Regions from separate parts of the Streptomyces sp. HUAS MG56 genome, predicted to be linked through region 3. Evidence: riboswitches for the same ligand, from Rfam matches in the RefSeq annotation. Region 3 holds a riboswitch; each other region holds the start of a gene.

Region 1 (9,335 bases), 1.8 Mb from region 3:
GAGGGGCGTGCGCTCCTGGCGGCTGAGAGGGGTTTGTTCGTGCAAGCTTTCCCACACAGCACCACAGCGACACCTACGGCGGTCGTCGTGCCACCCTCACTGGCACTTCCGGTGATCGAGTCCGCCTTTCCCCGGCAACTGCATCCGTATTGGCCGCGGCTTCAGGAGAAGACCCGCCTGTGGCTGCTCGAAAAGCGGCTCATGCCCGCGGGCAAGGTGCAGGAATATGCCGATGGACTGTGCTACACCGACCTGATGGCGGGCTTCTACGTGAACGCCTCCGACCAGGTCCTGCAAGCCATCGCCGACTACAGCGCGTGGTTCTTCGTCTGGGACGACCGTCATGACCGCGACATCGTGCACGGCCGGGCGGGCGACTGGCGGCGGCTGAGGAACCGCCTGCACACGGCCCTCGACGCGCCCAGGCATCATCTGCACCACCCGGACCCGCTGGTCTCGGGGTTCGCGGACAGCGTCCGGCGGCTGTACGGCTTCCTGCCGCGCACCTGGAACCAGCGGTTCGCCCGGCACTTCCACGCGGTGATCGAGGCCTACGACCGTGAATTCCGCAACCGCACCGAGGGATACATACCCGGCGTCGAGGAATACCTCGCCCTGCGCCGGCACACCTTCGCCCACTGGATATGGACGGACCTGCTCGAACCCAGCGCCGGATGCGAACTCCCGGACAGCGTACGGAAAAACCCGGCCTATCGCCGGGCCGCGTTGCTGACCCAGGAATTCGCCGCCTGGTACAACGACCTGTGCTCGCTGCCGAAAGAAATAGCGGGAGATGAGGTCCACAATCTCGGAATCAGTCTCATCACCCATGAGGGACTGACTCTCGAAGAAGCCGTGGACGAAGTCAGGCGGCGCGTCGAGGAATGCATCAAGGAATTTCTGGAGGCCGAACAGGAGGCGCTGCGCTTCGCCGACGCAATTGCCGACGGCACTGCCCCCGGATTAAGTGCCGGCGGCAAGGAACTGAGCAGCGCGGTGCGGGCCTGTGTCGGCAATATGCGGAACTGGTTCAGCTCCGTCTACTGGTTCCACCACGAGTCCGGCCGGTACATGGTCGACAGCTGGGACGACCGGTCCACGCCCCCGTACGTGACGAACGAAACGGCAGGTGAGAAATGACCGTCGAGTCGGTGAGGCCGGTGGCCTCCGAGACGACCGAACCGCGCGAGGCGCCCCTGGCGGGCGGCGCCGTACCGGGTCTCGGGCACGGCCTGAAGCTGGTCCGCGACCCGCTCGCCTTCATGGCGGGCCTGCGCGAGCACGGTGACGTCGTGCGCCTCAAGCTCGGTCCCAAGACGGTGTACGCCGTCACCACGCCGGCGCTCACCGGCGCCCTCGCGCTCAGCCCCGACTTCAAGATCGACGGTCCGCTGTGGGAGTCCCTCGAAGGGCTGCTCGGCAAGGAGGGCGTGGCCACCGCCAACGGCCCCACGCACCGGCGCCAGCGGCGCACCATCCAGCCCGCCTTCCGGCTGGACGCCATCCCGAACTACGGGCCGATCATGGAGGAGGAGGCGCACGCGCTGACCGAGCGCTGGCAGCCCGGCCGGACCGTCGAGTGCACCTCCGAGTCCTTCCGCGTCGCCGTCCGCATCGCCGCCCGCTGCCTGCTGCGCGGCGAGTACATGGACGAGCGCGCCGAGCGGCTCAGCATCGACCTGGCCACCGTCTTCCGCGGCATGTACCGCAGGATGGTCGTCCCGCTCGGACCGCTCTACCGGCTGCCGTTTCCGGCCAACCGCGAATTCAACCGGGCCTTGGCCGATTTGCATCTCCTCGTGGACGAGATCGTCGCCGAGCGGAGGGCAAGTGGTCAAAGGCCGGACGATTTGCTGACGGCATTGCTGGAAGCGAAGGACGACAATGGCGACCCCATCGGGGAACAGGAGATCCACGACCAGGTCGTCGCGATACTCACCCCGGGCAGCGAAACAGTCGCGTCCACGATCATGTGGCTGCTCCAAGTCCTCGCGGAACACCCGGAACACGCCGAGAAGGTACGGACCGAGGTCGAAACCGTGACCGGCGGCCGACCCGTCGCATTCGAGCACGTCCGCTCACTCACCCACACCAACAATGTCGTCGTCGAGGCGATGCGGCTCAGGCCGGCCGTTTGGATATTGACGCGGCGGGCGGTGACCGAAACGTCACTCGGCGGCTATCGCATTCCGGCCGGGGCGGACATCGTCTACAGCCCCTACGCGATCCAGCGCGACGCCCGCTCCTACGACCGCCACCTCGACTTCGACCCCGACCGGTGGCTGCCGGAGCGGGCCAAGGAGGTCCCGAAGCACGCCATGAGCCCGTTCAGCACGGGCAACCGCAAGTGCCCGAGCGACCACTTCTCCATGACCCAGCTGACCCTGATCACGGCGGCGATCTCGGCGAAGTACCGCTTCGAGCAGGTCACGGGGTCGAACGACACCACCCGCGTGGGCATCACGCTGCGCCCGCACGACCTGCTGCTGAAACCCGTGGAGTGGTGAGGTGACGGGTACGTCCTGATACCGGCGCGCGCTCACGCGGCGTGAGGGCCGCGGAACGTGCGCCGGTACGCGTTCGGCGTGGTGCCGAGCGCCCGCACGAACTGGTGGCGCAGCGCCGCCGCCGTGCCGAACCCGGTGCGCCAGGCGATCGCGTCCACGGTCTCGTCGGTGCCCTCCAGCAACTCCTGGGCGCGCAGCACCCGTTGGCGCAGGATCCAGCGGTACGGCGTGGTCCCGGTCTCCTGCTGGAAGCGGCGGGCGAAGGTGCGCGGCGACATGTGCGCGCGGGCCGCGAGCTGCTCCACAGTCACCTCCACATCGAGGTGCTCCTCCATCCATACCAGCACTTCGCCGACGGTGTCGCACGCGCCCCTCGGCAGCGGCCGCTCGATGTACTGGGCCTGCCCGCCGTCCCGGTGCGGGGGTACGACCATCCGCCGGGCGATCTTGTTGGCGACCTCGGGGCCCTGCTCCTTGCGCACGATGTGCAGACAGGCGTCGATCCCCGCGGCCGTACCGGCGGAGGTGATCACCGGATCCTCGTCCACGTACAGCACGTCCTGCTCGACGGCGATCCGCGGATAGCGCCGGGCGAGCTGCTCGGCGTGATGCCAGTGCACCGCGCACCGCCGGTCGTCCAGCAGCCCCGCCGCGGCCAGCAGGAACACCCCGGAACACACGCTCAGCACCCGGGCGCCGCGCCCGACGGCCCGGCGCAGCGCCGCCAGCAGCTCCGCGGGATACTCCCGCTCGGCATAGGCGGTCCCGGCCGGTACGGCGACGAGGTCGGCCTCCTCCAGCCGCTCCAGCCCGTACGGCGTGGACACGGTGAACCCGCAGTGGGTGTCGAGCGTCGGCCCCTCGGCGGAGACGACCGCGAAGTCGTAGACGGGCAGTCCCTCGTCGCTGCGGTCGATGCCGAACACCTCGCACACGACGCCCAGCTCGAAGGGGTGCACCCCGTCCAGCAGCACGGCGGCCACGTTCTTCAGCATGCTGTCAGTGTGCCTTGCCGGTGCGGAAAATGGTGGCAGTAATTCGAAGGTCTACGGCAGTCCTGCCACTGCCGGACAGGAGCGTCCGGGACGACAGTGGTGTGCATGACCGGAAACCAGATTCAAGGCCTGATCGGAATGGTCGCCACCCTCGGCATCCTGCTCCTCCTGGTCCTGCCCTCCGCGATCGGCGCGGTGCGCGAGTGGCGCATCGACCGACAGCTCGGGCAGGCCCAGGAGGGTCGCACGCGGCGGGAGGCTCAGAAGTCCTCGTCCAGGTCGACGGTGCCCTCCACCGCGACCTGGTACGCCGACGGGCGGCGCTCGAAGAAGTTCGTCAGCTCCTGAACGCCCTGGAGCTCCATGAAGGAGAAGGGGTTCTCCGAGCCGTACACCGGGGCGAAGCCGAGGCGCGTGAGGCGCTGGTCGGCGACGCACTCCAGGTACTGGCGCATCGACTCGGTGTTCATGCCCGGCAGGCCGTCACCGCACAGGTCGCGGGCGAACTGCAGCTCGGCCTCGACCGCCTCCCTCAGCATGTCGGTGACCTGCTGCTGGAGCTGGTCGTCGAAGAGGTCCGGCTCCTCCTTGCGGACGGTGTCGACCACGTCGAAGGCGAAGGACATGTGCATGGTCTCGTCGCGGAACACCCAGTTGGTGCCCGTGGCGAGGCCGTGCAGCAGACCCCGGCTGCGGAACCAGTAGACGTACGCGAAGGCGCCGTAGAAGAACAGCCCCTCGATGCACGCGGCGAAGCAGATCAGGTTCAGCAGGAAGCGCCGGCGGTCGGCCTTCGACTCCAGCCGCTCCAGCTTCTCCACCTCGTTGATCCACGTGAAGCAGAACTGCGCCTTCTCGCGGATGGAGGGGATGTTCTCGACGGCCGCGAAGGCCGCCGCCCGGTCGTCCGGGTCGGGCAGGTAGGTGTCCAGCAGCGTCAGATAGAACTGGACGTGCACGGCCTCCTCGAAGAGCTGACGGCTCAGGTAGAGCCGCGCCTCGGGGGAGTTGATGTGCTTGTACAGCGTCAGCACCAGGTTGTTCGCGACGATCGAGTCGCCCGTCGCGAAGAAGGCCACCAGCCGGCCGATGAGGTGCTGCTCCTCGGGCGTCAGCTTCGCGAGGTCGGCGACGTCCGAGTGGAGGTCGACCTCCTCCACGGTCCAGGTGTTCTTGATCGCGTCCCGGTAGCGCTCGTAGAAGTCGGGGTAGCGCATCGGACGCAGAGTCAGCTCGAAGCCCGGGTCGAGCAGGTTCTTCTCGTGAGCGGGAGTGGTCATTACTGGCAGGCCTCGCAGGACTCGGGGTTTTCCAGGGAGCAGGCCACGGCGTCGGGGTCGGCGACCTGCTGGGCGGGGATGGTCTTCTGGGGCTGCGCCTGGGCCGCGCGGGCGATCCGGGTCGCCGGGCGGGAGCGCAGGTAGTACGTCGTCTTCAGGCCCGACTTCCAGGCGTACGCGTACATCGAGGAGAGCTTGCCGATGGTCGGCGTCTCCAGGAACAGGTTCAGGGACTGCGCCTGGTCCAGGAACGGGGTGCGGGCCGCCGCCATGTCGATCAGACCGCGCTGCGGGATCTCCCACGCGGTGCGGTACAGCGCGCGCACCTCCTCGGGGATCCACGCGAAGCCCTGCACCGAGCCGTTCGAGTCCCGCAGCGCCTCACGGGTGCGCGCGTCCCACACGCCCAGGTTCTTCAGGTCCTGCACCAGGTAGGAGTTGACCTGGAGGAACTCACCCGACAGCGTCTCGCGCTTGAACAGGTTCGACACCTGCGGCTCGATGCACTCGTACACACCGGCGATGGAGGCGATGGTGGCCGTCGGGGCGATCGCGAGGAGCAGCGAGTTGCGCATGCCGACGGTGGCGATCCGCCTGCGCAGCGCCTCCCAGCGCTCCGGCCAGGCCGGCTCGGTGTCGTAGTGGTCCGGGTGCAGCACGCCCTGGGCCGTACGGGTCTTCTCCCAGGCCGGCAGCGGGCCGCTGCGCTCGGCGAGGTCGGCGGAGGCCTCGTACGCGGCGAGCATGATCCGCTCGGCGATCCGCGTCGAGAGGGCCCTGGCCTCGGCGGAGTCGAAGGGCAGGCGCAGCTTGAAGAAGACGTCCTGGAGGCCCATCGCGCCGAGACCGACCGGACGCCACTTGGCGTTGGAGCGGCCCGCCTGCTCGGTCGGGTAGAAGTTGATGTCCACGACCCGGTCGAGGAAGGTCACGGCCGTGCGGACGGTCTCGTCCAGCCGCTCCCAGTCGATGTCACCGCTCGCCGTGTCGACGAAGGCACCCAGGTTCACCGAACCGAGGTTGCAGACCGCCGTCTCGCCGTCGTCCGTGACCTCCAGGATCTCCGTGCAGAGGTTGGAGGAGTGGACCACGTGGCCCGGCAGGGCCGTCTGGTTGGCGGTGCGGTTGGCGGCGTCCTTGAAGGTCATCCAGCCGTTGCCGGTCTGCGCGAGGGTGCGCATCATGCGGCCGTACAGCTCACGGGCCGGGATGGTCTTCTTCGCGAGGCCCGCCTGCTCGGCCTTGCGGTACGCGGCGTCGAACTCCTCGCCCCACAGGTCCACCAGCTCCGGCACGTCGGCGGGGGAGAACAGCGACCAGGACGCGTCCGCGTTGACCCGGCGCATGAACTCGTCCGGGATCCAGTGCGCGAGGTTCAGGTTGTGCGTGCGCCGGGCGTCCTCACCGGTGTTGTCCCGCAGCTCCAGGAACTCCTCGATGTCGGAGTGCCAGGTCTCCAGGTAGACCGCGGCCGCGCCCTTGCGCCGGCCGCCCTGGTTCACGGCGGCCACCGAGGCGTCCAGCGTCTTCAGGAACGGCACGATGCCGTTGGAGTGCCCGTTGGTGCCGCGGATCAGCGAACCGCGGCTGCGGATGCGGGAGTACGACAGCCCGATGCCGCCGGCGTGCTTCGAGAGCCGGGCCACCTGGTGGTAGCGGTCGTAGATGGAGTCCAGCTCGTCCAGCGGCGAGTCGAGGAGGTAGCAGGACGACATCTGGGGATGGCGCGTGCCGGAGTTGAAGAGCGTGGGAGAGGAGGGCAGGTAGTCGAGGCGGCTCATGAGCCCGTAGAGCGCGGCGACTTCGTCCAGCGCGCGCACGCTGTCGTCCTCGGCCAGGCCGCTCGCGACCCGGAGCATGAAGTGCTGGGGGGTCTCGATGACCCGGCGGGTGATCGGGTGGCGCAGCAGGTAGCGGCTGTGCAGGGTGCGCAGGCCGAAGTAGCCGAAGCGGTCGTCGGCGTGCACGTCGACCAGGGCGTCGAGGCGGGCCGCGTGCAGCCGCGCGAACGCGGCGGTGCGGTCGGCGATGAGGCCCTCGCGGTGGCCGACGGCCACGGACTCGGTGAAGGACGTCACCCCCTGCGAGGCGGCCTCGGCGCGGATGGCGAGGGTCAGCAGCCGGGCGGCCAGCCGCGAGTAGGCGGGGTCCTCGGAGATGAGCCCGGCGGCGGCCTCCGTGGCCAGTTCGCGCAACTCCGTCTCGTCGGCCCGGGCGGACCGGCCGCGCAACGCGGCGGCGGCGACCCGGCCGGGGTCGGCGTCGGGGAGGTCGGCGGTCAGCTCGGTCAGGGTACGCAGCAGCGCTGCACCGGGACCGTCGGTGTCCAGGCCGCCTGTTGAAGCCGGATCTGCGGGCGCGATGGTCACGTGGGGCTCTCCCTCGCTCGGCACGGGGGCCTTGCGGAGGGCAGGGGGCAGCCACGAGCGCGCACGCGTCGCGTCCACCGGCCCATTCCACGAGGCCCGGACGTCGGAAGGCACCCGGGCCGGACGGCCGGGCGCGTGCTGCCGGCAGGTCCTCGGACTGACTCCTGTGCGCGGATACGCACAAGTACACCGTTGCGGGACAGTTCCGGATTCGCACCGGATTCCCCTGCGACGACAGCGAGGATGAGCATACATCTAGTGCCGGGCTGTCGTGACACCCCCACATGTTGTGTCTGTTGTGTGTCGCGCTGGCTTCGGAGCGTCAACTTGTGTATGACGGGGGACATGCGGAACGGGCCGCCGTCATGCTCGATGTCGGCGGCCCGCTGCGGGGTGTGTCCGGTGTACGCGGTGCTTCAGGGCGTACGGGTGTGCCTCAGTGAGCGGCGCCCGCCAGCTCCGTCTCGACGCCCGGGTCGCCCGCGTCCGCCGTGTAGTCCTCCGGGCGGGTCTCGTCCACGCCCTCGGGGGCCTTCAGCGCACGCAGAACCAGCGTCATGACCACGGTGACGGCGACGTTCAGGACGAACGCCGTCATGCCGATGTAGCCGATCTCGCCGATGCCGGGGATCTCCTTCGCCGAGCCGCCGAAGTGCTTCTGGGTCGGCGAGGCGACGCCGTACGCGGCGACCGTGCCGTACACCATGCCGACCGCCCAGCCGGCGAGCAGCGCCCAGCGGTGGAACCAGCGGGTGAACAGGCCGCCGACCAGGGCCGGGAAGGTCTGCAGGATCCAGATGCCGCCCAGCAGCTGGAAGTTGATGGCGACCGTCTTGTCCATGGTGAGGACGAAGACCAGGGCGCCGACCTTCACCAGCAGGGAGACCAGCTTGGAGACCTGGGCCTCCTGTTTCGGCGTGGCGTCCGGCTTGATGAAGTCCCGGTAGATGTTGCGGGTGAAGAGGTTCGCCGCCGCGATCGACATGATGGCCGCGGGCACGAGTGCGCCGATGCCGATGGCGGCGAAGGCCACGCCCGCGAACCAGCTCGGGAACATGTCCTCGAACAGCTGCGGGATCGCCAACTGCCCGTTGGTGACCTTGACTCCGGCCGCGATCGCCATGAAGCCCAGCAGGGCGAGCAGGCCGAGCATCAGGGAGTACAGCGGCAGGATCGTGGTGTTGCGGCGGATCACCTCACGGCTCTTGGACGACAGGGTCGCGGTGATCGAGTGCGGGTACATGAACAGGGCGAGGGCCGAGCCGAGGGCCAGCGTTGCGTACGTCCACTGGCCCGCCTCCGGGGGCGCGAGCGCACCGCGCGGCTTGCCCGTCGCCGGGCTGACCTGGCTGAACGCATGACCGGCCTTGGCGAAGATGTCGTCGAAGCCGCCCAGCTTGATCGGGATGTAGATGATCGCCACCGCGATGACGAGGTAGATCAGGCCGTCCTTGACGAACGCGATCAGGGCGGGCGCGCGCAGCCCGGACGAGTACGTGTACGCCGCGAGCACACCGAAGGCGATCAGCAACGGCAGGTCCCGGACGAACCAGTTGCCGCTGCTGTCCCCGCCGACGCCCATCACGTCCAGCACGGCCTGGATGCCGACGAGCTGGAGCGCGATGTACGGCATCGTCGCGAGGATGCCGGTCAGCGCCACCGCCAGCGACAGGCCCTTGGAGCCGAACCGGCCGCGCACGAAGTCCGAGGTCGTCACATAGCCGTGCTTGTGGGACACCGACCACAGGCGGGGCAGGAACGTGAAGATCAGCGGGTAGACGAGGATCGTGTACGGCACCGCGAAGAAGCCGGACGCGCCCGCCGCGTAGATCGCCGCCGGTACGGCGACGAAGGTGTACGCCGTGTACAGGTCACCGCCGAGCAGGAACCAGGTGATCCAGGTGCCGAACGACCGCCCGCCCAGGCCCCATTCGTCCAGCGAGTGCTCGTTCTCGGCCCTGCGCCAGCGTGCGGCGAGGAAGCCCATGACCGTGACGGCCAGGAAGAAGAAGATGAAGACGCCGAGCGCGACGCCGTTGACGCCGTTCTTCACTGCGCCGCACCTCCCTTCTGGGCGGCACGGGCGCGCTGGTCACGCTGCCACAGCTTGTACGCCGTCATCGTGAGCGCCGTGGAGATCAGCACCCAGAGCATCTGGTACCAGTAGAAGAACGGGATGCCGAT
Region 2 (9,335 bases), 1.6 Mb from region 3:
CCGCCCGCCGCCAGCACGGTCGCGACCAGCGCGTCGGCCCGGCCCAGCAGCTCGTACAGCCCGGCGTCCGCGCCGCGCAGCGAACCGCAGTACACCGGCAGGGCGTTCGCGCCCTTCGCCTCGATCGCCTCGCACAGGGTGTCCACGAAGGCGGTGTTGCCGCTCAGTTCGTGCGCCCGGTAGAAGAGCACGCCCACGGTCGGCTGGCCGTCCCGAGCCGCGTACGAGCCGTGGACGCCGTACTCCGGCATCCTGTGCGGCTCCTCGAAGCCCTCGCCGGTCAGCAGCACGGTGTCCGACAGGAACCGGGACAGCTCCAGCAGGTTCGCCGGGCCGCCCTCGACCAGGTACTTCAGCGCCTCCGCGACCACACCGGCCGGCACCGAGGACTCGGCCATCAGCTCCGCGTCCGGCACGGCCTCGCCGCCCAGCAGCACCGTCGGGATCCCGGCCGCCTTCAGCGCGGCGAGCCCGTCCTCCCAGGCGCGCTTGCCGCCGAGCAGCCGCACGACGGCGAGGTCCGCGCCGTCCAGCAGCCCCTTCAGCTCCTGCCGGACGTCCACCCGGGTCGGGTTGCCGATGCGGAAGTCCGCGCCGGAGGCCCGGGCCGCCAGCAGGTCCGTGTCGGCGGTGGACAACAACAACACTGTGCTCATGCGGGCGCTCCCGGTGGAATGAAAGGCAGTCCTTGCGGCGCGCCCGACTCGATGAGCCGCCACAGCGCGTCCGTGTCCGCGTGCTGTTCGATCAGGTCGCCGAGCCGGTCGAGCTGCTCCTCGCGCAGCGCGGCGAAGGAGGTGTCCGGCGCGGGCACGAAGCGGCGGCCCGCGGCGGCGGCCACCTCGCGCAGGAAGGCCCGCCGGAAGCCGTCCGACTCCAGCGAGCCGTGCCAGTGGGTGCCCCAGGTCTGGCCGACCCGGCAGCCGTCGAGGAAGGGTTCTCCCCCCTCCATGGAGGCGACGCCGTGGTGGATCTCGTACCCCTCGACCCGCTCGCCGAGGGCCTCCCCTTCCGGCCGGGTCAGGGTCTTCTCGGGGGCGAACCGCACCCGTACGGGCAGGATCCCCAGGCCGGCCACATGCCCCTCGCGGCTCTCGACCTCGTCCTCGATGTGCTCGCCGAGGATCTGGAAGCCGCCGCAGATGCCCAGAACGGGGCGGCCTTCGGCGGCCCTTGCGACGAGCGCCTCCGCCAGTCCGCGCTCCCGCAGCCACTGAAGAGCCCGTACGGTCCCGCGCGTGCCCGGGATCACCGCGAGGTCCGCGTCCGCCAGCTCCTCCGGGCGGTCCACGAACCGCACCACGACGCCCGGTTCGGCGGCGAGCGCGTCCACGTCCGTGAAGTTGGACATCAGCGGGATCGCGCACACGGCGACGCGCAGCACGTCCTCGCCGACCGGGGGAGCGACGGCCGACTCGCGGACCGTGCCGCGCAGCGACACGCGCAGGCCGTCCTCCTCGTCGATGCCGAGGCCGTGCCGGAAGGGGAGAACGCCGTAGGTGCGCCGCCCGGTGAGGTTCCGGAGCATGTCCAACCCCGGTGTCAGCAGCGAGACATCGCCCCGGAACTTGTTCACCAGGAATCCGGCGACCAGCTCCTGGTCCTCGGGCGAGAGCAGCGCGACGGTGCCGAAGAAGGAGGCGAAGACGCCCCCGCGGTCAATGTCGCCGACCACGAGCACGGGCAGTCGCGCGTTCCGCGCGATCCCCATGTTCACGATGTCGGTCCGGCGCAGGTTGATCTCGGCCGGGCTGCCCGCCCCCTCACAGATCACCGCGTCATACGTGCCCCGCAACTCGGCGAGGCAGTCCAGCACCGTGCCGAGCAGCTTCTGCTGCCGCCCGCCGTGGTAGCCGCGTGCGCTCAGCTCGCCCACCGGCCGGCCCAGCAGCACGACCTGGCTGCTCTGTTCGCCCCCCGGCTTCAGCAGCACCGGGTTCATCAGCGCGGTCGGCTCGACCCGGCACGCCTGCGCCTGCATGGCCTGCGCCCGGCCGATCTCCGCGCCCTCCCGGGTCACGAAGGAGTTGAGCGACATGTTCTGCGCCTTGAACGGCGCGACCTTCACGCCCTGGCGCACCAGCCACCGGCAGATCCCGGCCGTCACGACGCTCTTGCCGGCGTCCGAGGTGGTGCCGGCGACGAGGAGTCCCCCGTTCACTTCCCACGTCCCTTCGGGCTCTTGAAGCTGCTGACGATCAGGCGCGCGGCGACCGTCGTGCCGAGCGCGAGCAGGCCGACGCGGCGGGAGAGCCGGGCGGCCCGGTCGATGTCGGCGACCCGGACGGCCCGCCCGGTGTCCCCGCCCAGCACGGGCCGGTGCTCGACGCGTCCGCCGTAGGAGAGCGTCCCGCCCAGGCGGACGCCGAGCGCTCCCGCGAACGAGGCCTCCACGGGCCCGGCGTTGGGGCTCGGGTGCTTGCGGGCGCCGGCCCGCCAGGCGCGCAGGGCACCGCGCGGGTCGGGTCCGGCGACGGCGGCGAGCACGGCGGTCAGCCGGGCCCCCGGCCAGCCGGCCACGTCGTCGAGGCGGGCGGAGGCCCAGCCGTAGCGGCGGTGGCGCGGGGACCTGTGACCCACCATCGCGTCCAGGGTGTTGACGGCCCGGAAGCCGAGCAGCCCCGGCACCCCGGCCACGGCGCCCCAGACCAGGGCGCCCACGACGGCGTCGGAGGTGTTCTCGGCGACGGACTCGACCACGGCCCGGGCGATCCCGTCGGCGTCCAGCGACTGGGGGTCCCGGCCGCACAGGTGGGGCAGCCGGGCGCGGGCCGCCTCGACGTCCCCGCGCTCCAGCGCCCGGCCGATCGTGCGGGCCTCGCGGGCGAGCGAGGTGCCGCCCACGACGGACCAGACGGCGGCGGCGGTCAGCGCGGCGGAGGCGGCGGGGCAGGGGCGTACGGCGCGTGCGGCGGCCGCACCGAGTGCGACGGCGCCGCCCGCGCACACGACGGTGTGCAGCGTGCCCCAGCCGCGGTGGTCGCGCCACAACACGCCTTCCACGGCAGCGGCCGCCCGCCCGAACGCGGCGACCGGATGCCCGCGGCGGGGGTCGCCGAGGAGCAGGTCACCGAGGAGGCCGGCGGCGGCGCCGTACGCGTAGGAGCGATCGGCACCCATGGGCTCAGCCGGCCGTGGGTGCGGGAGCGGGCCTGGTACGGGTCCTTCGGCAGCCGGGCATGGCGATCGGTGTCCTCACTCAGGGTGTCCGCGCCCTGGTTCGACGAGATTCGGCGGTGAGAGTTCCTGGCTCCCGGGGGTTCTTCCCCGGTGACAGTGGCGGGACCGCGCCGGATTCGCACCGGCTTCCTCTCCTGCCGCCGTACATGGCCCCGGCAGTCCACCACGGGCCCGGAACGGCCGTCAACTTGCTGTTGACCTGCACGGGGAGAGTGTGCCGATCCCCACATCGCGGGGCGCGCGTGACCGACCGGCCGGCACGGCAAAGGCTCCCCCGCGTCCAGGACGCGGGGGAGCCTTCGCCGGTGTCGTTGTGTCAGCTCTTGGAGACGATCAGGACGATGCCGTACGCCACCGCCGCCGCGCAGGCCGCGAAGCAGACGTAGGCGCCGGTGACGGCGAGGGCGGCGGAGTCGCCCTGGGCCGCGGCCCGCTCGCGCCGGGTCAGGCCCCTGATGCCGAGGGTGAACAGGACCACGAGGCCCACCGTGAACACGAGGCTGACGCCGAAGACGGAGCCGATGGCCGACCAGTCGATCTTCATGGGGATGCTTCCTTGGTAACCGAGGGGGCCGGGGTCAGACGGTGGCGGCCGGGGGAGCGGCCTGGGCGGCGGGGGCCGCGGTCTCGGTGGCGGCCGGGGCGGGGATCGTGGCCGTCAGGTCCTCGCCGATCGTCCCCGAGGGGGGCGGGGCCACCGCGGCGATGGCGGTGGTCACCACACCGGCCGGCTCCGCGGTCTCCTCGACGACGTTGGTGTGGTCGACGACCTCGCGGCGGGAGATCTTCCAGATCGCGGCGCTGGACGCGACCAGGAAGACGGCGACCGCGGCGGTGCCCCAGTCGCCGAGGTCCGTGACGGACTCGGCGCCCGCGCCGACCAGCGCGGCGGCCGGGAGCGTGAGGATCCAGGCGACCAGCATGCGGGTCGCGGTGGACCAGCGGACCACACCGCCCTTGCGGCCGACGCCGGTGCCCATCACCGCGCCGGAGACGACGTGCGTGGTGGACAGGGAGAAGCCCAGGTGGGAGGAGGCCAGGATGGCGGTCGCGGCGCTGGTCTGGGCGGCGAAGCCCTGGCGCGGCTCCAGGTCGGTCAGGCCCGTGCCCATGGTGCGGATGATGCGCCAGCCGCCGATGTAGGTGCCGAGCGCGATGGCCAGGCCGGCGGAGAGGATCACCCAGGTGGGAGGGTTCGAGCCGGGCGCGATGGCGCCGCCCGCGATCAGCGCGAGGGTGATGATGCCCATCGTCTTCTGGGCGTCGTTGGTGCCGTGGGCCAGGGAGACCAGTCCGGCGGAGGCGATCTGGCCGACGCGATAGCCCTTGCGGGAGGACTCGCTCTCGGCCCTGCCCTCGGTCGTGCTGTCGACGCCGTACGACAGCCGGGTGGCGATCATGGCCGCGAGGCCCGCGACGATCGGCGCGGCGATCGCCGGGAGCAGCACCTTGGTCACCAGCACGTCGCCGTGCACGGCACCGAGGCCGGCGGAGGCGATCGTGGCGCCGATCAGACCGCCCATCAGGGCGTGCGAGGAACTGGACGGGAGGCCCACCAGCCAGGTCACCAGGTTCCAGAGGATCGCGCCGACCAGTGCGGCGAAGATGACCTCGGGCCGGATGCCCTTCTCGTCGACGAGTCCCTTGGAGATCGTGTTCGCGACCTCCACGGACAGGAAGGCGCCGACCAGGTTCAGGGTGGCCGACATGGCAACTGCGATCTTGGGCTTCAGGGCGCCTGTCGAGATGGTGGTGGCCATCGCGTTGGCGGTGTCGTGGAAACCGTTCGTGAAATCAAACGCGAGTGCGGTTACCACCACAATCGCGAGGATCAGCGAGAAGCTTTCCATTTACCCAGGCAATCGTTCGAGGTCATTGGCTGGACGAACGTAGGCAACCTGGATGAACGGAAGGTGAACTGAGGCGGGCGTGGCGGTGTCCTGGGCGGGCGGATGAGGTTCCGTTCGTCTCCGCCCGTCGCCCGCGCCCCCGGCGCCCCATGGCTGTCAGCCGCGCGCGAAGGTCCGCAGCCGGCCGGCCGAGCCGTTGAAGAGATCCTGGTCACCCGGCAGGGCGCCGTCGGTGGCGTGCTGCCAGAACGTCCAGTACTGCCAGCCGCCCGGCAGCGCCCCCGGTCCGGAGGTGCCGTGCCCGGCGATCCACAGCGGGTTGCTGGACGAGAACGCGGCGCTGTCGCCGGTGCACAGCCTCCACCACTGGGCGGTGGTGTAGATCACCGGACGGCGCCCGGTCTCGTTCCTCACCTCGTCGCTGAAGGACCGGATCCAGCGGACCATCTGCTTCTTCGTCAGCCCGTAGCACTTGCGCTTCTTGCTGTACGGGTTGTATTCGACGTCGAGCGCGGGCGGCAGGGTCCAGCCGTCCGCCCGCCAGTCGCCGCCGTGCCGCACGAAGTACCGGGCCTGCGCCGTGCCGGAGGAGCTGTCCGGCAGCGCGAAGTGGTACGCCCCCCGCACCAGGCCCGCCGCGCGGGCGCCGCCGTACTGCTCGTCGAAGTAGGGGTTGCGGTAGCTCGTCGCCTCGGTCGCCTTGACGTAGACGAACCGCGCGCCGTTGTCCCGGGCCGCGTTCCAGCCGACGTGCTTCTGGTGCGAGGAGACGTCGTGCCCCCGGGGCAGGCCCGAGGCCGCGGCCGGGGGGCCGGCCGCGGACACCGCGAGGGCGAGTGCCGCCGTGATCGCGGCGAGGGCACCGGCGCGGCGACGGAGAAGAGTGCGTACACGGGCCATGTGTCTCCCCGGGTCGGCGGACGGCGTGGCGTCCGGCGAGCAAGAGGGATCATTCAAGGCCTGACGAGCGTCAAATTTGTGCCATTTCCGAGCGATTCGATATGAACTCCGCCCATTCGGGGGTAACTGATTCCGGCCGCGGGCGCCTTCCGGGCGACCCCCGGTGCGTCCTTCGCCCGCCCCTCACGCGCCCGTCACGGGTCGCTCGCGGGTCCCCGTGCGCTCCGGAATCGCCACGTCCGGGCCGTGCGGCTGGCAGGATCACGGCATGGCTGAGCAGCGGTGGGACGCGGAACTGGAACGCACGTGGACGGAGCTGGTCGCGACGGCGCGGCGAACCGTAACCGACGGACTCGTGGTCGGCACCTCGGGCAATGTCTCGGCGCGCGTCGGGGACCGCGTGCTGGTGACCCCGTCGGGCGTCCCCTACGACCGGCTCACCCCGGACGACCTCACCTGCGTCGACCTCACCGGCCGCCAGGTGCTCGGCACCCTGGTGCCGACCAGCGAGCTGCCCCTGCATCTCGCCGTCTACCGCACGACCGACGCCCGCGCGATCGTCCACACCCACGCCGTGCACGCCACCGCGGTCTCCACGCTCGTCCCCGAACTCCCGCTCGTCCACTACATGGCCGGCGCCCTCGGCGGCCCCGTCCGGGTCGCCCCCTACGCCACCTACGGCACCGACGAACTGGCCGGGAACATGCTCCGCGCCCTCACCGACCGCTCCGGCTGCCTCCTCCAGAACCACGGCACGATCACCTACGGCACCACCCTCGGCCAGGCCTACGACCGCACCGCCCAACTGGAGTGGATGTGCCGCCTGTGGCTGACGGCGTCCAGCGTGCCGGGCCTGACCCCGTCCCTGCTGACCGGGGCCCAACTGGCCGAGGCGAGCGAGAAGTTGCGCGGGTACGGGCAGCGGAAGTGAGCACGGCGCGCGCCGCCCCCGGCCCCGCCCGCCCGATTCCGCCCGGTCTTCCGCAGCCGCCTCCCGGCACCGCTCACCTCGATCCGCCCCGCCGCTCCACTGGCCGGTGGCCGTGACCCCTACGACACTGGACAGGTGCGCCCCGTCCGAGCGACCGCCACGGCAGTCACCGCGGTCCTGGCGGCCGGCGCGGCGTCCGTCGCCGCCGGCCGGTACGCCAGCGACGCCGCGCTGAAGGCGCCCGCGGGCCGGCCGCTGCCCACCGAGCCCCGCCTGACCGTGCACGGCACGGCCGCCGGCCGGATCGCGCTGACCCGCGCCCTCGCCTCCCTGCGTCCCGGCACCTACGGCCTCGCCGGCGACGGCTCCCACGCGGTCGTCGGCCCCGTCCTGGCGGGGGCGGAGCACAGCGCCGACACCGTCGTACGCCGCCTGGAGCGCGTCACGCACGGCACCCTCGCCTCCGGCGACGCGGTGTGGCTCACCCCGAACCTGTACGTCGGCAACCCGGGCGACGCCCTCGGCCTCGACCACGCCGACATCGACGTGCCCGGCGAACTCGGCAACCTCCCTGCCTGGTTCGTGCCCGCGGCCCGGGACACCTGGGTGATCGCCGTGCACGGCCTCGGCACCACCCGGGAACAGGCCCTGAACCTCATGGGCCCCCTGCACTCCCGCCGCGTGCCCGTCCTCGCCCTCGCCTACCGCGGCGACCTCGGCGCCCCGCGCCCGCCGGACGGCCTGAACCACCTCGGCGAGACCGAGTGGCGCGACGTGGACGCGGCGATCCGCTACGCCGTCCGCTACGGCGCCCGCCGCGTCGTGCTGCTCGGCTGGTCCACCGGCGCCACCATGGCCCTGCGCGCCGCCGAGCACTCCCCGGTGCGCGAGCGCATCGCCGGGCTGGTCCTCGACTCGCCGGTGCTGAGCTGGGAGGCCACGCTGCGCGCCCTCGCCCGGGCCCGGCACACCCCGCCGCCCCTGCTGCCGCTCGCCGTGCGCGCCGCCCAGGGCCGCACCGGCCTGTACGCCGACCGGGCCGCCGAGCCCACCGACCCCGACCTGCTCACCGTGCCGACCCTGATCTTCCACGGCCCCGACGACCAGGTGGCCCCCTGGGAGTACTCTCGCCGCCTCGCCGCCCGCCGCCCCGATCTCGTCGCCCTGCACACCGTGGCCCGGGCCCCGCACGCGGCGATGTGGAACGCCGGCCCGCGGGAGTACCAGGAACGGCTGCGCCGGTTCATGACCCCGCTGGTGTGACCGGGGTCCCGGCCGTCCGGCATGCACCGAAAGCCCCGGTGCCAGGCATTCCGTTTAAGGCCGTACGACTGGCCTGATCCCCCCTCCTCGCCCCGCGCCGGACCCCGTGCGTTGGCCAGCCCCGTCGCCCGCCGTGACATTCCGTTTGGGTTTTCGGACCGTCAACCGGAAGACTGCACCCGTGACGTCCCGTATCCCGCGCGACTCCAGGCTTCGACTCGTCCGACCGCGACCCCTGGCCGCCGCCCCCAGAGCCGTGAACCAGCGGCACCCGCAGCGCCCCGCACCCCGGCCGCCGGAGGGCACACCCGCCCCGGCCGAACTGGCCAGAATGGCGCGCACCGGCCTCGCGGGCGCGGTCCGCGTCGCCCGCTGGGCCGACACCGCCCTCGGCTCCGGCAGCCCCGGCGCCACCGCCGACGGCAAGGCCACCCTCTCCGATCCGACGGCCGACCGCGCCGCCGCCGACCTCGGCCTGAACCCCGCTCAGGTCCGCGCCGACTGGGACACCGCCCGACTCGCCGGACTCGTCGAGGTGCACGGCGACAGCGCGCGGCCCGGCTGGCGGCTGCGCGCCTGGGACCGCGACGACAGCGCCGTGCTGCGCGGCTGGGTCGCCCTCTTCGACGCCTGGTCGCTGGCCTCCCCGGAGCCGGAGGAGCACGAGCCGGCCGCCGTCGCCGAGGTCGTCTCGGCCATGCCCCAGGTGCTCTCCTTCCTCCAGCTGTCCGCCGGGCCCGTCCCGCGCGCGCAGCTGCTCGACCTGCTCCAGCAGCGGGTCACCGAACTGCGCACCGAGCGCTGCGAGATCTCCTACGAGCCCGGCACCGAGCGGCCCGCGGGAACCGTCGCCGAGCCCGCGGACCCCGCGCCCGCCGCCGACACCCCGCTGCCCCCGCTCCTCGACTGGGCACTGCGGGCCCTCGGCGCCGTCGGCGCCCTGACCTACGGCGACGACCAGGCCACCCTCACCCCGCTGGGCAGCTGGGCGGTGTGGGTCAAGCTGGAGCAGATCTGCGTGGCCGCGCAGAGCCCCGCCGGCAACATCGAGCAGTCCGCCGAGGACATGCTGCGCGGCTGCGCCCAGCTCCGGCCGAACGCGGCCCGCGCCGAGTACCGGGCCTGGCTCGCCGCCCGGACCGTCGGCGGCGCCGTCACCGAGCTGATCGACGCCGCGCGCGGCGAGGACGCCCTGCTGCGCGGCCTGGCCT
Region 3 (9,335 bases):
GCCTGCAGAGCTACATCGCCGACGTCGTCGCCCACAAGCGCGAACACCGGGACGACGACCTCCTCAGCCGTCTCGTCGTGGCCCGAGACCGCCGTGAACTGTCCCAGGAAGAGCTGGACTCGATGATCTTCCAGCTCCTTGTCGCCGGCCAGGAACCGGTCACCAACCAGATCACCACGTCCCTGATCGCCCTCTTCCGCAACCCGGACCAGCTGGCCCGGCTCCGCGACGAACCGGACCTGCTGCCGCGCGCGGTCGAGGAACTCCTCCGTTACGACAGTGCCTTCGAACTGACCACCTGGCGCTTCTTCGACAAGGACAGCGACCTGCACGGCACCGAGGTCCCGGCCGGCGACTCCGTGATCGTGTCCCTGTGCGCCGCCAACCGCGACCCGCGCCGCTTCCCCGGCCCCGACACCCTCGACCTCGACCGGACCCCGAACCCCCACCTCGCCTTCGGCCACGGCATCCACTTCTGCCCCGGCGCGGCCCTCGCCCGCGCCGAACTCCGGACCGCCCTGGGCACCCTGCTCACGCGGCTGCCCGGCCTGCATCTCGCCGTCAAGGCCGAGGACATCGAGTGGATCCCCGCCGTCCTCGGCCGCGGCACGAACAGCCTGCCCGTGGGCTACGTCCGACGCTTCTGACATCGACGTATCGCTGACCGGGTCCGGCCACACCGGCCTCGGCTGACTCACACCCGCTGACCACTGGCGCCGTGGGACGCATTCCCGCCACGGCGCCATGTCGACATGCCCTCGTACTCCAGGAGGAACGACATGCCCCTGACGACCGCGTCAGACGCCCTCCCCACCCGCATCGGCACCGAGATCCTCAACCTGCTCCTGCCGCATCACCGCACGACCGATCCGGCCCCCGTTCCCGCCCCTGCGGAAGCGTTCCCCCATCAGCTGCGCCGGATCGCCGACTTCGTACGTGAGGGCGCGCCCATCGTCTTCACCCTGCCCGCCTTCCCCTGTAAGTCCCCCAACCCCGCCAAGGTCCTCGGTCACCTCCCCGACCAGGGTGAACGCCTCTCCCTGACGTTCCTGAACGTCCTGTGCACCGAGATCGAGAGGATCTACCCGCCCGGCGCGCGCGTGATCATCTGCTCCGACGGCCACGTCTTCGGCGACCTCGTTCACGTCCCCGACCACCACATCGACGCGTACGCCGACGACCTGCGCATACAGATGGCCCGACTGGGCCTGGACAGACTGTCCGTCTTCGACCTGCGCGACATCCTCGGCGACCTCCCGCACGACACGAAACGCGCCCACGTCCACGACCGCCACGCCCCCGCGCTGGACGCTCTGCGCGCCGAGGCCCGTACCGACGACCAGACCCTCGCCCTCTACCGGGGCATCACGCGCTTCCTCGTCGAGGACACCGCCGACTGGACCGGCACCCGCTCCGCCCTGCAGCGCGCCTGCCGGCAGCGCGCCTACGGCGTCATCCAGCGCAGCCGCGCCTGGGGCGACCTGATCGCCGAGCACCACCCCCACGCCGTGCGCCTCTCGATCCACCCGCAACCCGTCGGCGCGCCGAAATTCGGCATCCGCCTCCTTGACGCCCCCGACGCCTGGACCACCCCCTGGCACTCCGCCGCACTCCACCGAGCCGACGGCACCTGGACGCTCGTGCCCCGAGCGACGGCGGCTCGGCTGGGCCGGCTTGTCCGACGTGACGGCAGGCCCAGCCACTTCGAGCACGATTGATCAGGCCGGGGTCGCGGCGACGGCCACCGTGCCGTCAGCCGGTGTCCGCGGCGCGGGTGTTCCAGCGCTCCTCGACCTTGGCCAGACGCCAGTAGGCGACGGCCACGGCCCAGACGACCACGAACAGGCCGGCGATCACGTAGCCGACGTTGTCCAGGTCCAGGCCCGCGATCCAGCCGGACACGTCATCGCTCAGGCCCAGCTTGTCGTGCAGCACGCCGACCAGCTCGATCGTGCCGACGAAGAAGGCCACCGCGATGGACAGGCCGGTGATGGTGAGGTTGTAGAACACCTTGCGCACCGGGTTGGAGAACGCCCATTGGTAGGCGAAGTTCATGAAGGTGCCGTCGAGTGTGTCGAACAGGCTCATACCCGCCGCGAAGAGGAGGGGCAGGCACAGAACCGCGTACCAGGGCAGGCCGGCGGCGGCGCCGTTGCCGGCCAGGGCGAGGAGCAGAACCTCGGTCGAGGTGTCGAAGCCGATGCCGAAGAGGAAGCCGAGAGGGAACATCTGACCCGGTCGGCGGATCGACTTGGTGAACCGGCCCAGGAGGCGGTTCATGAAGCCGCGCGAGTCCAAGTGGGCCTCCAGCTCCGCCTCGTCGTAGCGTCCGGCGCGCATGGCCTTGAAGACGCGCATGATGCCGAACAGCGCGACGAGGTTGAGGGCGGCGATGAGGTACAGGAAGCTGCCGGAGACCGTGGTGCCGACGGTGCCGAGGACCTGGTGGGTTCGGGAGCCGTCGTTCATCAGGGTGCCGGCGAGCTTGGCGCCCCCGGCGACCAGCGCGGCCATGACGACCACCACGCTGGAGTGGCCGAGCGCGAACCAGAAGCCCACCGACACCGGACGTTTGCCGTCGGCCATCAGCTTGCGGGTGGTGTTGTCGATGGCGGCGATGTGGTCGGCGTCGAAGGCGTGCCGCATGCCGAGGGTGTAAGCGGTGATGCCCAGCCCGACACCGAACGCCTTGGTGCCGACCTCGTAGTGGTGCGGGACCACGAGCAGGAAGAGGATTCCGAAGGCGACCACGTGCAGAGCGACGATCACGGTCATGAGGCCGACGGTTCGGACGGTGTCCTCGCGGCGCCATCGGAAGGAAGGGGCGGCGTCGGTTTCGGGCACGCCTTCGGACAGGGTCATACGGTCACGCTCCAGCACCTCGTGGATCTGCTTCGTGCTGCCGTGGCCGGTCTCCTGGCTGACGGGTCACCGCGCCCGCCCCTGCCTTCCCGGCCGCGAGACCAGTGGCAATGCATGGGGCGGGAACTCCCCGATCACAGTGGCGAGGGCCGCTCCGGGCTGAGCCCCTGGGGGCTGTCACCGGTCTTCCCGAACACCACGGCCTGCTCAGCCTAGAAGGCGGCCCGTGTCAGCTGCAAGGCTGCATATCTGAGCAGATATAGAGCAGATATAGAGGGGTATGGAGGGTGAAACGTTGGCTGCGATGATGCCTCCATGCATCTCGTCCCCGCGGAACGTGCCGGGCAGCGCACCATCGACGGCCATCGAGTCTGCGACGCCATCGCCGCCGTCGGCGAGCCCGAGCACGTACGCGCCTGGGCCGACCGCTTCTCCCTGCTCTCCGATCCCCGACGCCTGTCCCTGCTGCTCGCCCTTCACGAGGCCGGCCCCATCGCCGTGTCCGACCTCGCCGTTGCCACCGGGATGCGGGACACCGCCGTCTCCCAGGCCCTGCGCCTCCTGCGCACCGCAGGCATCGTCGAGGGCGAGAAGGACGGCCGGGTCGTGCGCTACCGACTCGTCGACGGACCGGTTTCCGCGCTGCTGCGACACTGCGCGTCCGACCCTGGAGGGCACGTTCCCGCGGTCCCCTGACCGGGCACTCGACCGAGATGGTGCAGCGCGAGGGGCTCTCGGCCGAAGGCGAGTCCACGGGAAGCGTTGCGGACGTCGGTCAGCAGGGCGCGGTCGCGAGTGCAGTAGAACTTGTTGGTCAGGAGAGTGTGCTTGAACTGCCTCTTCCTTAAAGCAGAAAGCCTCTCAGGGGCCTACTCGTATGCCCAGGTCCCCGAAGAGCCTGAGGGCCCCGATGACGAGCCCGGGCATGCAGCCGCCCAGCTCAGAGAACCTATGGCCGCGGCAACAGGGAGTCCTCCCGGCACCGAGGCACCGGGAGGACTCCCTGCCGGGTAGTGCCCCCTGTCAGCCGCAGGGCAGGTCGAGGTTGTAGGTGCGGTAGCCGGAGTTGATCTGGGTGTCGGTCCAGTACGGGCCGGACAGGACGTACCGGGCCCTGAGCGTGTAGGTGCCGGGGCCCGCGCAGCCGGTGGAGTTGCCTTCGACCACTCCGCCCGGACCGCCGCTGCCGGAACCGCTGCCGTCCAGCACGTTCCGGCCTTCACGGGTCACGGTGTATTGGAAGTCGAACCCGCACGGGTACTTGGCGTTGGCGTAGTACCAGGCCGCTCCCCAGTAGTACTGGCACTCGGAGAAGTCGAGGATGGGCCAGACCTGGCTGCCGTCGGTCCCCAGGCAGAACCGGGCTTCGGTGTAGGTCCAGCGGCCGTCCGAGTACTGCGGGAACTTGCTGCCGCACACCGTCACCGGGTCGGCCTTCGTCGCAGCGTGCGGCGCATGGGCGGGTGCGGCGCTGACAGCGGGTGCCATCGCCATCCCCAGCGCCACCGTGACGGTGGCCGCGCAGACGGCGGCGCGTTTGAAACGCGTCAGGAGCGAGGTCATGTTGCATCCCTCCGGGTGGTCGATTACCTACGGCAATCTCGGCAACTGCCGCCAAACAGCGCGGAGTTGCTTGCCTGGCAACGATGTCATGCACGCAATGAGCAGTCAGTAGAAATGCCCCAGATTGGACCATGTGAGGGAATGTGTCACATTTTCACATTGCTCCGGATAGGGTCTGGTTCCCCAGATTCATGGCGACGGCGCGTTCCCATCCGGAGCAAGAAGGCCCTCCGTGATCTTCACGGAGGGCCTTCACTGCACTAAACCAGGCTCTGACCTGGTGTTCCTCTGTGCCCCCGGCAGGATTCGAACCTGCGACACCCGCTTTAGGAGAGCGGTGCTCTATCCCCTGAGCTACGAAGGCGGGGCCTTGCGTTGGAACGTGGCTGAATACTCTGAGTGACTATCCGGCTCGGTTGTGGCAAGGGTGGGACCGTCACCTGGGTGGCGGTCCCTGACAGGGTAGCGGATCGGGGTGGGGTTGGTGGGGTGAGCATCGTGTTCGGGAGGCTGTAGGGCCTCGGGGTGGGTCAGCGGGCGCGCTCGACCCGGTGTTCGTGCCACACCGGTTCCGATGTCTCGCGTACCCGGCCGTCGCTGCCGCGGTCGAAGGAGCGGGCGAACCAGCGGTCGTGGGCGACCGCGAGAACCGTCCCCTCGTACGACTCCAGCCCCTCCTGCAGAGCCTCCGCCGACTCCAGGTCGAGGTTGTCGGTCGGCTCGTCGAGCAGCAGTGCCGTGGTGCCTCGCAGCTCCAGCAGCAGGATCTGGAAGCGGGCCTGCCGGCCGCCCGACAAACGGTCGAAGGCCTGGTCCGCCTGCCGGTCGAGTCCGTAGCGCCGCAGGGCCGACATGGCCTCACCGCGGCTCCGCGCGTGTTCGGTCCACAGGATGTCCGCCAGGGTCCGCCCGAGCAGCTCGGGGTGGGCGTGCGTCTGGGGAAATGGCCCGGTACGACGCGTGCGCCACCCTGGCAGCCTCCGGCGTGCCGGTGCTGTCGTTTTTCCGCGAAGGAGTCACCCGCTCATGCAGTACGCGCCGCACGCCCCCGCCGACGGGACGGCGACCCCGGCCGCCTCGCCGTTCTCCCTGGCCGACGACGCGGCCTCGTACGCGGCGGCCGTCGCGGAGTTCCTCGCCGCGCCCTCGCACCCGACCGTCCCGGTGTGGACCGGCGGACGCGCCGACCTCGCCGCCTCCGTCCGGCGCGCGGCCACGCTGTACGCGGGTGGACCGGCCCGCCCCGCACGCGCGCGGCATCCTGCTGCGGCCCGACACCCTCCCCGCCGCACTCGCGGCCCTGATGACGCCGCTGGCCGAGGAGTGGCTCGACGAGGCGGAACTCGGGGCCGCGATCTTCGACGAACCCCGTGAGGACGACGGGGTGTCCGGCGCGGCCGGCCCCCGGTGCGCCCCCTGCTGGTCGCCGGTCTGTACGAGCACTTCACCCTGGACCCCCTGTGGCCCGCCCTGCTCGCCGCCGCCCGCCGTCCGGACCTGCGCATCACCTTCCTCACCGGCCGTGACGCCGCCTCCCTCGCCTGGTTCACCGCCAAGCAGTACGCCCGCACCGCCCCAGACGTCCGCGAGCTGGGCCTGTACACCTCCACGGACCGCCCCCTCGCCCCGTACGGCATCCACCTGCGCGACGAGCGCGGCGTGGAGAGCACCGACGTCAAGTCCGAGATACTCGGCACCCGCTGGCGCAGGATCCTCTTCCAGGGCCACGGCAAGGACGACTCGATCAACCTCGCCGACTTCACCGTGTGCGGCCTGAGCGGGCTCGCCCCCCGACGGCCCGCCGCCACTTCGGCGTCCTGTCGCAGTGATCGAAACGGCCGCCCCGGCCGGCCACGGCCCCGCACACTCCCAGGAATCGGAAACCACCGCCCATGACCGTCTTCCGTCTCGCCCCCGCCCCCGCCGTCGCCGACGCCTTCCCCGACGCCCTCATGGCCGTGGTCACCGCCACTGGCCTGCGCGGCCGTGAGCCCTGGCCGCACACCGTCACCGCCCTGGAGGAACTGGAGCGGCAGCTCGCGGACGGCAGTTGGGCCCCCGCCGACGAGACCGACCCCCGCATCGAGGCCTGGCACACCGCCTACCGCGCCGCATCCGCCCCAGCGTCGACGCGCTCGGCCGCCGCCTCGCCAAGCGGGGCACCCTGCCGCGCATCAACCCGGCCGTCGACTCCTACAACGCCGTCTCCGTACGGCACGGCCTGCCCGCCGGCGCCTTCGACCTCGACCGGGTCGAAGGCGACATCGACATCCGCCACGCGGACGGCACCGAGTCCTTCACCCCGCTCGGCGAACCCGACACCGTCGAGACCCCGAAGCCGGGCGAGATCGTCTACGCCGACACCGCCGGCGTCCTGACGCGCCACTGGAACCACCGCGACGCCCACCGCACCCGCGTCACCGAGGACTCCACCCACGTCGCCTTCATCCTCGAAACCGTCCACGCCGCCCGGGACGGCGGCCTCCTCAAGGTCGCGGCCGACGAACTCCAGGGCCTCCTCGCCCCCCACGCCGGGCAGACCGCCGTGCACCACCTCGGCCCGGCACAGCCCCAGGTCACCGTCTGAGACCTCGACGCCCCGCGCGTGGTCACGCCGGGGGGACGGGCGTGAAGCGGGAGGCGGTGTGCAGGTCGGCCTGGAGGCGGTCGGCGGTGGTGCGCAGGGCGGGCAGGACGTCGTGGACGCAGGACTCCAGGGTGCGGCGAGCCGTGTGCGTGGCCACGCACACGGCGGCGACCGCCCGGCCGGTGCGGTCCCGTACCGGTACGGCGACCGAGCGCAGGCCCGACTCCAGTTCCTCGTCGGCGAGGGCGTAGCCCTGCGCGCGGACCTCCGGGAAGGCGGGGGAGGCGTCCGCCAGCAGGACGCGGCCGAGTGAGGTCGCGGCGGCGGGGAGGCGGGCGCCGACGGTGATGTGGACCGTGAGGACACGGCTCGTGCCCGCCCCGGCCGTGTACTGGATCTCCCTGCCGTCGGGGGTGAGGACCGCGAGCGCCGTCGGCTCGTGCAGGGCGTCGGCCAAGGCTCGCAGACGGGGCTCGGCCAGCCGGGGCAGCGTCGTGCGGGAGAACGAGGGGAAGCCGAGGTCCAGGACGCGCGGGGTGAGGGCGAAGGAGCGGTCGGGACCCGCGGCCACCAGGCCCAGGTGTTCGTGCGTGAGCAGCGCGCGCCGGGCCGTGGCCCGCGACAGGCCCGTCGCCCGGGCGACCTCGGTCAGCGGCAGCGCCGAGCGGCCCGCGCCGAACGCGGTCAGGACGGTGAGGCCCCGAGCCAGCGACTCCACGAAATCCCGGCCCAGTTCGTGCTTCGACGCCGTCGTCCAGGCCGCCAGGCCCGAGGGCGGCGGGCCGGGCTCGGGCACGGGTGCCGTGCGCAGGTCGCACTCCATCGCCGCCACCGCCGTACGCAGCCGGGGCAGGAGGCTGGTGCACAGGCCGGCCGCCGAGTGCCGGCTGGTGTGGCTGACCACGCTCGCCACGCACACCGGGCGGCCGGTGTACGGGTCCCGCACCGGTACGGAGACCGCGACCAGGCCCGGTTCGATCAGCTGGTCGTCCAGGGCCCAGCCGTCCTCGCGCGCCCGCTCCACCCGTGCCGGGAAGGAGGGGAGAGGGGTGTCGTCGGCGGCGGGCGTCTGCCGGGGCGGGAGGGCGGGGAAGGCCGTGTCGTGGGGGTCGGCGGAGCGCCGGTCCCGCCAGCGCGCCCAGTCCGGCTCGGTCCACTCGGTCGCGAACAGCGGGCCGGGGCCGGTGCGTTCGGCCGGGAGCAGGTCGCCGATGCGGAAGCTCACCGACAGCGCGCGGCGCCGGGTGGCCTGGTGGATGAAGCGGATGCCGTCGAGGTCGGCGACCGCGAGGGACACCGACTCGTCCAGCTCGTCGGCGAGGGCGTCGGCGCGGGCGCCGAGCAGTGCGGGCAGGCGCAGGGCGGCCAGATAGGAGTTGCCCAGCTCCATCACGCGCGGGGCGAGGACGACGTCCCGGCCGTCGAGGCGGACGTGGTCCATGCGGGCCAGGGTCGCGGTGATCCGGTCGACCGTGGAGCGCGCGAGCCCGGTGGCCCGCTCCAGCGCGCTCGGGCTGAGCGTGCCGCCGGCCTCGGTCAGCCGCCGCAGCACACCGACCCCGCGGACCAGCGGCCCGACCGCCTCGGCCGGCGGCCCGGCCGCGGCGGGCACGTCGGTGTCCAGGACGGGGTCAGCAGCGGGCATCGGCTCTCCGGTACGGCGTTCGGGCACGCCTACGGTAAACCCCGCCCGGCCCTGTCCGTCCGGGCCGTTCCCTCAGCTCCGTGTCACCCGTACCCGATAGTCCCCGTCCTCGTCCTTCTCCCGTACCTGGACCGTGATGCCGTGGCCCGGGTCCTTGAAGGTCTCGCCGGGGGAGTAGGGGGCGTCGGAGAGTTCTGCCTGGACGTTGGGGGTGCGGGTGCAGCCGCCGCTCTTCGGGTGGCTGTCGCGGACCGTGATCGGGCCGCGGCCGGTGTCGACCGTCGCGTCGACCCGGTAGATCAGGATGCCCGGGTGGCACACCGCCTCGTCGTTGCCGCTCTGGGTGCGCAGCTCCAGCGCGTATCCGCCGTGCGAGTCCGTCGGTACGAACACCAGCTTCTCGCCGCCCGCCTGCGCCAGCGGCGTCAGCGTGTACTCGGTGCTGCCCGGCCGTACCGCGCAGCGGACCTGCGAGGCGTCCAGCCAGCCCAGCTTCCACTTGTGCCAGCCGAGCAGATCGTTGTCGGCCCCCCAGTCCTCGCTCATGATGTCCCAGTGCCCGACCGCGCCCCCGCCCTCCTGCGTGTACAGGTCGGGCAGGCCGAAGGTGTGGCCGTTCTCGTGGGGCAGGACGCGGAAGCCGGTGTGGGCGTAGGAGCCGGAGCCGTCGTCCTGGCG

Evidence for each region. A riboswitch is a leader RNA that binds a small molecule or an ion and turns the genes downstream of it on or off. The one in region 3 is predicted to bind cobalamin.
Region 1: another riboswitch for cobalamin. It lies ahead of AC4OXY_RS31705 (ribonucleoside-diphosphate reductase subunit alpha); the one in region 3 lies ahead of nicT (Nickel transporter NicT).
Region 2: another riboswitch for cobalamin. It lies ahead of AC4OXY_RS15675 (cobalamin biosynthesis protein); the one in region 3 lies ahead of nicT (Nickel transporter NicT).

The regions. Positions count from the first base shown of each region.
Region 1 covers NZ_CM178722.1:6,693,686-6,703,020, forward strand. Annotated here, with positions in the region: gene cyc1 (epi-isozizaene synthase) at 40-1,140, shown strand; gene AC4OXY_RS31685 (bifunctional albaflavenone monooxygenase/terpene synthase) at 1,137-2,507, shown strand; gene AC4OXY_RS31690 (GlxA family transcriptional regulator) at 2,540-3,502, opposite strand; gene AC4OXY_RS31695 (hypothetical protein) at 3,608-3,850, shown strand; gene AC4OXY_RS31700 (ribonucleotide-diphosphate reductase subunit beta) at 3,763-4,782, opposite strand; gene AC4OXY_RS31705 (ribonucleoside-diphosphate reductase subunit alpha) at 4,782-7,151, opposite strand; cobalamin riboswitch at 7,278-7,437, opposite strand; gene mctP (monocarboxylate uptake permease MctP) at 7,588-9,204, opposite strand; gene AC4OXY_RS31715 (DUF3311 domain-containing protein) at 9,201-9,335, opposite strand, start outside.
Region 2 covers NZ_CM178722.1:3,284,697-3,294,031, reverse strand. Annotated here, with positions in the region: gene cobN (cobaltochelatase subunit CobN) at 1-656, opposite strand, end outside; gene AC4OXY_RS15680 (cobyric acid synthase) at 653-2,161, opposite strand; gene AC4OXY_RS15675 (cobalamin biosynthesis protein) at 2,158-3,120, opposite strand; cobalamin riboswitch at 3,222-3,360, opposite strand; gene AC4OXY_RS15670 (hypothetical protein) at 3,497-3,724, opposite strand; gene AC4OXY_RS15665 (inorganic phosphate transporter) at 3,759-5,030, opposite strand; gene AC4OXY_RS15660 (lysozyme) at 5,187-5,930, opposite strand; gene AC4OXY_RS15655 (class II aldolase/adducin family protein) at 6,199-6,861, shown strand; gene AC4OXY_RS15650 (alpha/beta hydrolase) at 6,997-8,124, shown strand; gene AC4OXY_RS15645 (hypothetical protein) at 8,306-9,335, shown strand, end outside.
Region 3 covers NZ_CM178722.1:4,896,743-4,906,077, reverse strand. Annotated here, with positions in the region: gene AC4OXY_RS23175 (cytochrome P450 family protein) at 1-647, shown strand, start outside; gene AC4OXY_RS23170 (L-tyrosine/L-tryptophan isonitrile synthase family protein) at 780-1,718, shown strand; gene nicT (Nickel transporter NicT) at 1,753-2,862, opposite strand; cobalamin riboswitch at 2,890-3,079, opposite strand; gene AC4OXY_RS23160 (ArsR/SmtB family transcription factor) at 3,178-3,558, shown strand; gene AC4OXY_RS23155 (hypothetical protein) at 3,886-4,425, opposite strand; tRNA gene AC4OXY_RS23150 (tRNA-Arg) at 4,717-4,789, opposite strand; partial or broken gene AC4OXY_RS23145 (ATP-binding cassette domain-containing protein) at 4,956-5,398, opposite strand; gene AC4OXY_RS23140 (hypothetical protein) at 5,452-5,799, shown strand; gene AC4OXY_RS23135 (hypothetical protein) at 5,833-6,321, shown strand; partial or broken gene AC4OXY_RS23130 (B3/B4 domain-containing protein) at 6,318-7,012, shown strand; gene AC4OXY_RS23125 (IclR family transcriptional regulator domain-containing protein) at 7,035-8,657, opposite strand; gene AC4OXY_RS23120 (M6 family metalloprotease domain-containing protein) at 8,730-9,335, opposite strand, start outside.